One region of the Mesorhizobium sp. ESP-6-4 genome, then DNA from elsewhere that is predicted to be linked to it. Evidence: riboswitches for the same ligand, from Rfam matches in the RefSeq annotation. Region 1 holds a riboswitch; the other holds the start of a gene.
The links. Region 1 has a riboswitch for cobalamin ahead of bluB (5,6-dimethylbenzimidazole synthase). Riboswitches for the same ligand answer to the same signal wherever they lie in the genome.

Region 1 (4,181 bases):
CGGCGCAACCCTGCCGCGATTGACAATCGCCGGGGCAAGCGCATCCTCCTCCGCCAACTCTTAGGATATGGGGAGTCGGGGCCATGTGGGACTTCAGCATTGGCCGGTCCGTGTCGATCGTGATGCGGACATGGCCGTTCATCATCTTTCGCATGATCGTCTATTTCGGCATCACGGTCGCCTACATCATGGCGACCGGTACCGGCGCCAGCGTCGGTTACGGCGTCGGGCACATCTCGACCGATCCCGACGGTCCGATGTCGTTTGCGCTGTGGGGTGGCGTGGTCGGCTTCGGGGTCGTCTCGATCGCCGTCTACTGGATCCGCGAATATATCCTCTATGTGTTGAAAGCGGGCCATATCGCCGTCATGGTGCATCTGATCGACGGTCATGACGTCCCCGACGGCCAGGGCCAGATCGCCTATGCGAAGGAAGTGGTCACCCAGCGCTTTGCCGAGGCCAACATCCTTTTCGTCGTCGACCAGCTGGTCAAGGGCGCCATCCGAGCCATCACCGGCCTGATCGGCGGCATCGCCGCCTTCCTGCCCATTCCGGGCCTGAGCGGTATCGTCAGCTTCATCAACACGGTGATCCGCCTGTCGCTGACCTATGTCGACGAGATCATCCTCGGCTACAACATCCGCATCAGTTCGAACTCGCCATTCGAGACGGCGAGGCAAGGCGTCGTGCTCTACGCGCAGAACGGCAAGCACATGGTCAAGAACGCCATCTGGCTGGCGGCGATCATGTGGGGCGTGTCCTTCGTCATCTTCCTGTTGATGCTGGCGCCTGCGGCCGCCATTCTGTGGGTCATGCCGGGCCAGCTTGCCGGCTGGGCTTTCGTGCTGGCCATCGTCTTTGCCTGGGCCTTCAAGGCAGCCTTCATCGAGCCCTTCGCCATCGCCTCGCTGATGCAGGTCTATTTCGAAGCCATCGAAGGCCAGGCGCCCAATCCCGAATGGGACCGCCGGCTCGCCGAGACCTCGTCCAAATTCAGGGAACTGCGCGACAAGGCGCTGGGCTCTTTCGGCGGCGGCTCGCGCTGGGATACGCCGAGGGCCGCCTGATCATGGCTTTGATGCGCCGCCGAGCTTTGCGATTGCCGATTTAAGCGGCGCCTCGCCGGCGCCGCGAAACGTCTCGCTCATGACCAGTTCGGGCAGCGGCAGGCGCTTGCCCCAGCCATGCGCCTCGAGGTCCGGCTTCGGCGCGAAGGCCGAGACGCGGCCGACGCACAGATAGGCGATCGGCGTGACATGCTCCGGGATCGCGAGAAGCCGCTTCAGCGCTTCGGTCTCGATGATGCTCACCCAACCGACGCCTACACCCTCCGCCCGCGCCGCCAGCCAGAAATTCTGCACCGCGCAGACTGTGCTGTAGAGATCCATCTCCGGATTGTGCCAGCGTCCGAGAGGCGAGTCCTTCGAGCGCTGCCGGTCGCAGGTGATGCACAGGTTGAGTGCGCTTTCGCAGATGCCTTCGAGCTTCAGCTTGCGGTAGAGCGCCTGCCGTTCCGCCTCGATTGCCGGCAACTCCTGCTCGCGCGCGGCGAGGAACAGGTCGCGCACTTGTCTGCGCCGCTCGGCGTCGCGGATGACGATGAAATTCCACGGCTGCATATAGCCGACCGACGGCGCATGGTGCGCGGCAGTGATGAGCCGCGCCAGCACATTGTCATCGAGATCGTCGGGGACGAAATGGCTGCGCACGTCGCGCCTGGTGAACATGGCCCGGTAGACCGCGTCGCGCGCCAATTGGTCAAAGTCGTCGCCGCTCGCGGCGATCGCTGCTGCCGTCATCGCTTTTCCCCTTGCGACAAGCAGTCCCCCGCCTGACCAAGCGGAAAACCATGTCTGCCGGGCCGGTCTTCTGGCTCGGGATCGTCCCGCATCCGGCGCCTTCCCGTCTTCGACAGTGGCGTTTGCCGGCGCGGTCCCCCTTACAGTGTTGGGCACGCCACGGAGTTCAACCGTGTTCCCGATTCTCCCGCGTCGCGGGCACCTGGCAGCGACCCGACCTTACAGCGAAGCTTGGGCCGCGCCAATGGCGTTAGCGACACGGCAAGACGCGATTTCCCCAGCCATTCGGCCTGCCAAACATGGTCATTCGGCCGCCAGGTCCCTAGATTAGGCGCCATGGCCACCCGTCTCTATACGCACCCGATCTTCCTCGAACACCTCACGCCGCCCGGCCATCCCGAGCGGCCCGACCGCCTGCGCGCCATCGAGCGCGTGCTGGATGACGAGGCTTTTGCGGCGCTCGACCGCGTCAAGGCGCCGGAAGGCGACGAGAAAACCATCCTCTATGCGCACCCGGAGGATTTCATCGAGCGCGTGCGCGGGGCGATCCCTGAGAGCGGGATCGTGTCGATCGACGCCGATACCAGCGCCAGCCCGAAAAGCTGGCAGGCCGTGGTGACGGCGATCGGCGGTGCCAACGCGGCGGTGGACGACGTCTTCGAGGGCCGTGCGGCAAACGTCTTCGTCGCCGCGCGTCCGCCTGGACATCATGCCGAAAAGACCACGGCAATGGGCTTTTGCCTGTTCAACACGGCGGCGATCGCCGCCCGTTACGCGCAGAAGAAGCACCAGGCCGAGCGTGTCGCCATCGTCGACTGGGACGTTCATCACGGCAATGGCACGCAGGACATCTTCTGGGACGACCCATCGGTGCTCTATTGCTCGACGCACCAGATGCCGCTTTACCCGGGCACCGGCGCGAAGAACGAGACCGGCGCCGGCAACATCGTCAACGCGCCGCTGGCGCCGCAGACCGGCAGCGATCTCTTCCGCGACGCCTTCCTGTCGCGCGTGCTGCCCTCGATCGACGCGTTCGCGCCGGACCTGATCATCATTTCCGCCGGTTTCGACGCGCACCACCGCGATCCGCTGGCCGAGATCAACCTGACCGAGGACGATTTCGATTGGGCGACCGGCCAGTTGATGGAGCGCGCCGGGCGCCATAGCTCCAACAGGCTCGTCAGCCTGTTGGAAGGCGGCTACGATCTGCAGGGACTGGCATTTTCAGTCGCCGCCCATGTCGGGCGGCTGATGAAGGGATAGAGTATGGCATTGGAAGGCAATGAGGACGTCAAGGCGATGAGCTTCGAACAGGCGCTCGACGCGTTGGAGAAGATCGTCGATGATCTTGAGCGCGGCGACGTCCCGCTCGACCAATCGATCAAGATCTATGAGCGCGGCGAGGCGCTGAAGGCGCATTGCGACCGGCTGCTGAAAGCGGCCGAGGACAAGGTCGAGAAGATCAGGCTGTCGCGCGACGGCAAGCCGGTGGGAACTGAACCGCTGGACGCCGACTGAGGTGTTGATATTCAGGTGAGGCCGGCCTGCAAATGGCAACTTCCTGCGCTTCCGGTGCTCACGTACTTCAAGTACGCTCCGCTCCGGTTCTCGGAAACCACCATTTTCGGCTCGGCCTGACCTGAATCTCAACACCTCAGCGGATGATCTCAGACCGGGTAAGGGCAGAGAAAGCAGGTAAGGAGTTCAAGCCATGTGCCGCAACATCAAGACCTTGGCCAATTTCGAGCCGCCGGCGACCAATGACGAAGTGCATGACGCAGCGCTGCAATTCGTGCGCAAGCTGAGCGGCTCGACCAAGCCGTCCAAGCGCAACGAGCATGCCTTCTACCATGCCGTCGAGGCGATCGCCGCTGTCGCGCGCGAATTGATCGATTCGCTCGAAACCAATCAGGAACCGCGCAACCGCGAGGAAGAAGCTGCCAAGGCGAAGGCCAGGTCGGCGCTGCGTTTCGCCTGAGGATCCGACATGAGCTTCTTTCCGGGAAACGATCCCGAACCCGGCGATGCCTTCGCCTGCGACCAGATCGAGCTGATGGTCGTTCCGAACGCCAAGGACATTGGCGGCTTCGAGGTGCGCCGCGCCTTGCCAACGGCGAAGCGCCGGCTGGTCGGGCCGTTTATCTTCTTCGACCGCATGGGCCCTGCGATCCTGCGCGCCGGCCATGCGCTCGACGTGCGTCCGCATCCGCATATCGGGCTTTCCACCGTCACCTACCTGTTCGACGGCAGGATCAGGCATCGGGATTCGCTCGGCACCGAAATGGTGATCGCGCCGGGCGACGTGAATCTGATGACCGCGGGACGCGGCATCGTTCATTCAGAGCGCACGCCACAGGAATTGCGCGGCGCGCCGATGTCGGT
Region 2 (4,181 bases), on a different contig from region 1:
AAGGCTGGACAGTTCTCGGCGCTGGATTGCGAAGCGAATCCGGAATCCTGGTCGGAGATATTCGTCCAGCTGTGGGACGTGGACGAAGGCGGACCGGTCCATATGCCAGCCGGCAAATTCGCCGCGATCATCCGCAAGGTTTCGGACCATGTCGCTCTCGATGGGGCTGCTAAGCTGACCTTCGAGGTCAGCGACGGCGTGCGCCCCATCGAACTGCACCGGGCAGCCCAGCCGAGCCTTGTTGGCGGGACGGTTGAGGTCGAGCTGTCGCCACGGCCGTCAAGCTGCAAGCCGCGCGACCGCTGGCTGGAAGACAGAAGGCAGCGAGCGGGTGCGGAGGGAGTCGCTGCTGTTGAGCCCGCTAATGGTGACGCGCCGCCCTGATCAGAACCGGATCATGCCATTGGCCTGCAACAAATAGAGGCCCACGAGAACGATGGCGATCAGCGCCACCCAAACGGCTGTCTTGCTCATCCGCGCAATCCCTGTCGATCGGCGACAGTGAACGCGCGCGCCACGGTTGTGTTCCCGATATGCCAGGCTGCACATCGCCTAGACAGGATCAAGTCACGAATTGCTGGACGATGCGCGTCCGTGCATAGTGGCGGCAATGGCGCCTGGTCGATGAAGATGGCTGTGGATGACAAAGCGGACAATCCGGGCGTGGCGGTGTTTCCGCCGCTGCTCTTTCTCGTGGCGCTGATCGCGATGCTGGCGCTGCGCTATGTCTGGCCGCTGGCGATCGGCGGCCGCCCGCTGACCATCGTGCTCGGCATAGTGCTGGCAGCACTGGCGGTTGCGATCATCGCCTGGGGACGCTCGACGATGTTGCGCGGCGGCACCAATGTGAACCCGACGCTGCCGACCACCGCGATCATCACCGGCGGCCCGTTCGGCTTCACCCGCAATCCGCTTTATGTCGGCCTGATGGGACTGCTTCTCGGGATCGGGCTGCTGTTTGACAGTTGGTGGGCCGTCATCGCGACCATCGCGAGCTTCCCCATCCTGCATTACGGCGTGGTGCTGCGCGAGGAGGCCTATCTGGAACGCAAGTTCGGCGAACCCTACCGCGCCTACAGGGCGAGCGTGCGCCGCTACCTTTGAGCATCAGTCCTTCGGCGCGTTGCTGTAGAGCGCCACGCCGACGCGGTCGTTGCGCCGCCACCGCACCAAAGCGCGATAGGCCGTATCGTCGGCCGGGACCTCAAGCAGAAAGCGGTCCGGGATCTCCACATTGGCGCCGACACGCAATTCCGCGCCCTGCTCGTGCTGATTTCTGACCGAGCAGCCGATCCTGACGCCGGCGGCGATGATCGTGGCTTCCTTGAGCACGAATTCGCGCGCATGAAGACGACGTTCGGTCTCGGGATAATCGGCCATATCCGGCGGGCTCCTCAGGCAAGGCTCTCCTCGCCACGGGGCCGCACTATAGCAGCGAGGCGTTTCCGTTCCGTTAGCGATTGCTGAAACAGTGGTGTGCCGGCTTGATATGCCGGCCGGGTTCACGGATGGAGCGTTCACGCCTGGGCGTTCAGCCGGCGACAGTGATGCCGCTCGCGCGCAGCACCCAGCGGCGGCCGTCGCTGCGGAACTCGGTGAGCGACAGCGGCTCGATGTCGATCTTCCAGACTGAGGAAAGCGGCGCGCCGAGCACATGCGCCATGGCGGCGCGGATCGGCATGGCATGCGTCACCGTGACGATGTGACCGCTTTCGCCGGCCAGCCGCTCCATCAGCGCAGCACCCCGCCGGGCGACGTCGGCGAGCGATTCACCGCCATGGGGCGCCGCGTCTGTACCGGCGAACCAGGCCGCCATGCCTTCCGGATCCTCGGCCTGCACCTCTTCGAAGCCTTTGCCGGCCCAGCGCGCGAAATCCTGCTCGGCAAGCAGCGGCTCGACCGTCGCGTCAAGGCCGAGCGCCTCGGCCGTCCGCCGCGCAGCCAGCGCCGGACTTGTCCAGACACGGTCGGCGCGACGCAGCGAAGCGGCCAGCGCGCCGGCGCGATCGAGGGCGCGCGGCTCCGGCGGCTCATCGTTCGGAAAGCGGCCCTTGCGCATGCCGGCCGTCGCTCCGCTTGCGATCATCGTCAGGCGGACAAGCATGAAAAACTCCGTGGCCCAGCGAAAAACAGGCCTCACGAAGCCGTGCCGCCATTACATGTCGTTGACAGGCGAACGAAGTGCTGACAAGTGTCTTAGTGCTATACGGGATTGGAAGCCGGTGCGAGTCCGGCACGGTCGCGCCACTGTAATCGGCACCAGCCGAAAGTCAGGCCTTATTCCGCAGCACTCGATCAACGGGACGCAGTATCCCAAGGGAGGTCAATATGTCCGACACCACCTTCGCCCCCAGCTACGGCCCGGTTGCGATTCCGGTCCGCGAGCTTCTGCCCTGGGCCATCCTCGGCGGGCTGCTTTTGATGCTGGCGATCTATTTCGTCGGCGCGGAAGAAGGCGCCACCTCGCTGATTCGCGGCACCTATGTGCACGAATTCGTGCATGACGGCCGCCACCTGCTCGGCTTCCCCTGCCACTAAAGCGGTTCAGCATCGCTGAACCTGCTTTCGATTCTGATCCAACGCAATTCCGGACGGAAAACCGCTGCGCACTTTTCCTGGAATTGCTTGGTTGGCTTAACGCAATTCCGGACGGAAAACCGCTACGCACTTTTCCTGGAATTGCTTGGAGGGATTGGTGACATGGTTGGAAAACTTTTGCTGCGCGGCATGCTTGTCGGGCTGGTCGCCGGGATTCTGGCGTTCGCCTTCGCCCGCGTCTATGGCGAGCCGCAGGTCGACAAGGCGATCGCCTTCGAGGAACAGCAGGCCCAGGCCGCCGGCGGGGCGCCGGAGCCCGAGATGGTCAGCCGCGCCACGCAAGCCGGCATCGGCCTGGCAACCGGCGTGCTGATCTATGGCGCCGCGCTTGGCGGGCTGTTCTCGCTGGTCTTCGCCTATGCCCATGGCCGGCTGGGCTCGCTCGGACCGCGCGGCACCTCGGCGCTGATCGCGGCACTCGGCTTCCTGGCCGTGATCGTGGTCCCCGGCCTCAAATACCCGGCCAGCCCGCCGGCGGTGGGCAACGCCGAGACCATCGGCTACCGCACCGAGCTGTTCTTCATCATGATCGTCGTCTCGATCGCGGCGATGGTAGCGGCGGTCGGCCTGGCGCAGCGGCTGTGGAACCGGCTCGGCGCCTGGAACGCCTCGATCGTCGCGGGCCTCGCCTTCCTCGTCGTCTTCGCGCTGGTGAAGGCGGCGCTGCCCGACATCAACGAAGTGCCGGAGAACTTCTCGGCGACCGTGCTGTGGCAATTCCGCGTCGCCTCGCTCGGCATCCAGCTGGTGCTGTGGACCGTCGTCGGGCTCGGCTTCGGCGCGGTTGCCGAACGCGTGGTCGCGGTGCGCGACCAGCGCAGCCCGGCACGCCGCTACGCCTGAAATCCGATGCGTTGGCCGCCACGGTTCTGCGCCCTGGCGGCCAAAGCGGCTCAACGGTCGGTACGACCGCAGAGCCACTTTGGTCTTTCGTTTTCTCGCAATTCCGGACGGAAAACCGCCGCACACTTTTCCTGGAATTGCTCGGTTGCGGCGCTGCTCGCATTTCTGGCCGCCACATCCGCGCAGGCGCATGGCGGATCCTCGGCCCCGCCTCCTCCCGGCATCCAGATCCCCAGCCTGACCCACGGCCAGATGGCCGTCATCGCGCGCTATCGCGGCAAGATCCTCGACCTCGCCCAGCGCCAGACCGCGACCGACCCGACCTTCCGGCGGCTCTACAATCACGGCAATCTGCAATTCACCTATTGCCTCTGGGGCTTGATGCCGGGCAGCCTCGGCGACGAGGAAAGCCCGTTCAACGAATGCAGCCACGCCTATCTCGCCGCCGCCAAGGCGCTGCTCACCTATATGGCCACAATGCCCTCTACCGAACGCAACGCGAAGGCGCTGATCTCGGACATCGATGCCGAGATGGTGCGCAGCGGCGCGGCGTGGATCCTGTGCCAGTATAGCGGCGAGGCCTCCAGCACCGGCGCGGTCGTCGAGCCCAGATGGCGCGACATCTTCTTCCACTTGCCGAGCCTTGCGGTGATCCTCGCCACGGTGGCGGCGCTCGGCGCCGCTGCATGGTCGATTTTCCGTTCACCCGCTCTGCGAGCCGGCGCTGCTTAGAACGGTTC

Region 2: linked by a shared signal. The riboswitch ahead of LB523_RS23610 (CbtB domain-containing protein) and the one ahead of bluB (5,6-dimethylbenzimidazole synthase) in region 1 are both predicted to bind cobalamin.

Annotation. Positions count from the first base shown of each region.
Region 1 is NZ_JAIUGS010000018.1:14,223-18,403, forward strand. Features, by position in the region: gene LB523_RS23890 (hypothetical protein) at 84-1,067, shown strand; gene bluB (5,6-dimethylbenzimidazole synthase) at 1,068-1,799, opposite strand; cobalamin riboswitch at 1,842-2,020, opposite strand; gene LB523_RS23900 (histone deacetylase family protein) at 2,136-3,062, shown strand; gene LB523_RS23905 (exodeoxyribonuclease VII small subunit) at 3,066-3,317, shown strand; gene LB523_RS23910 (DUF2277 domain-containing protein) at 3,511-3,777, shown strand; gene LB523_RS23915 (pirin family protein) at 3,787-4,181, shown strand, end outside.
Region 2 is NZ_JAIUGS010000017.1:75,800-79,980, reverse strand. Features, by position in the region: gene LB523_RS23630 (DUF6428 family protein) at 1-384, shown strand, start outside; gene LB523_RS23625 (methyltransferase family protein) at 637-1,104, shown strand; gene LB523_RS23620 (PilZ domain-containing protein) at 1,108-1,380, opposite strand; gene LB523_RS23615 (histidine phosphatase family protein) at 1,532-2,104, opposite strand; adenosylcobalamin (AdoCbl) riboswitch at 2,186-2,337, shown strand; gene LB523_RS23610 (CbtB domain-containing protein) at 2,329-2,538, shown strand; gene LB523_RS23605 (CbtA family protein) at 2,701-3,441, shown strand; gene LB523_RS23600 (hypothetical protein) at 3,694-4,173, shown strand.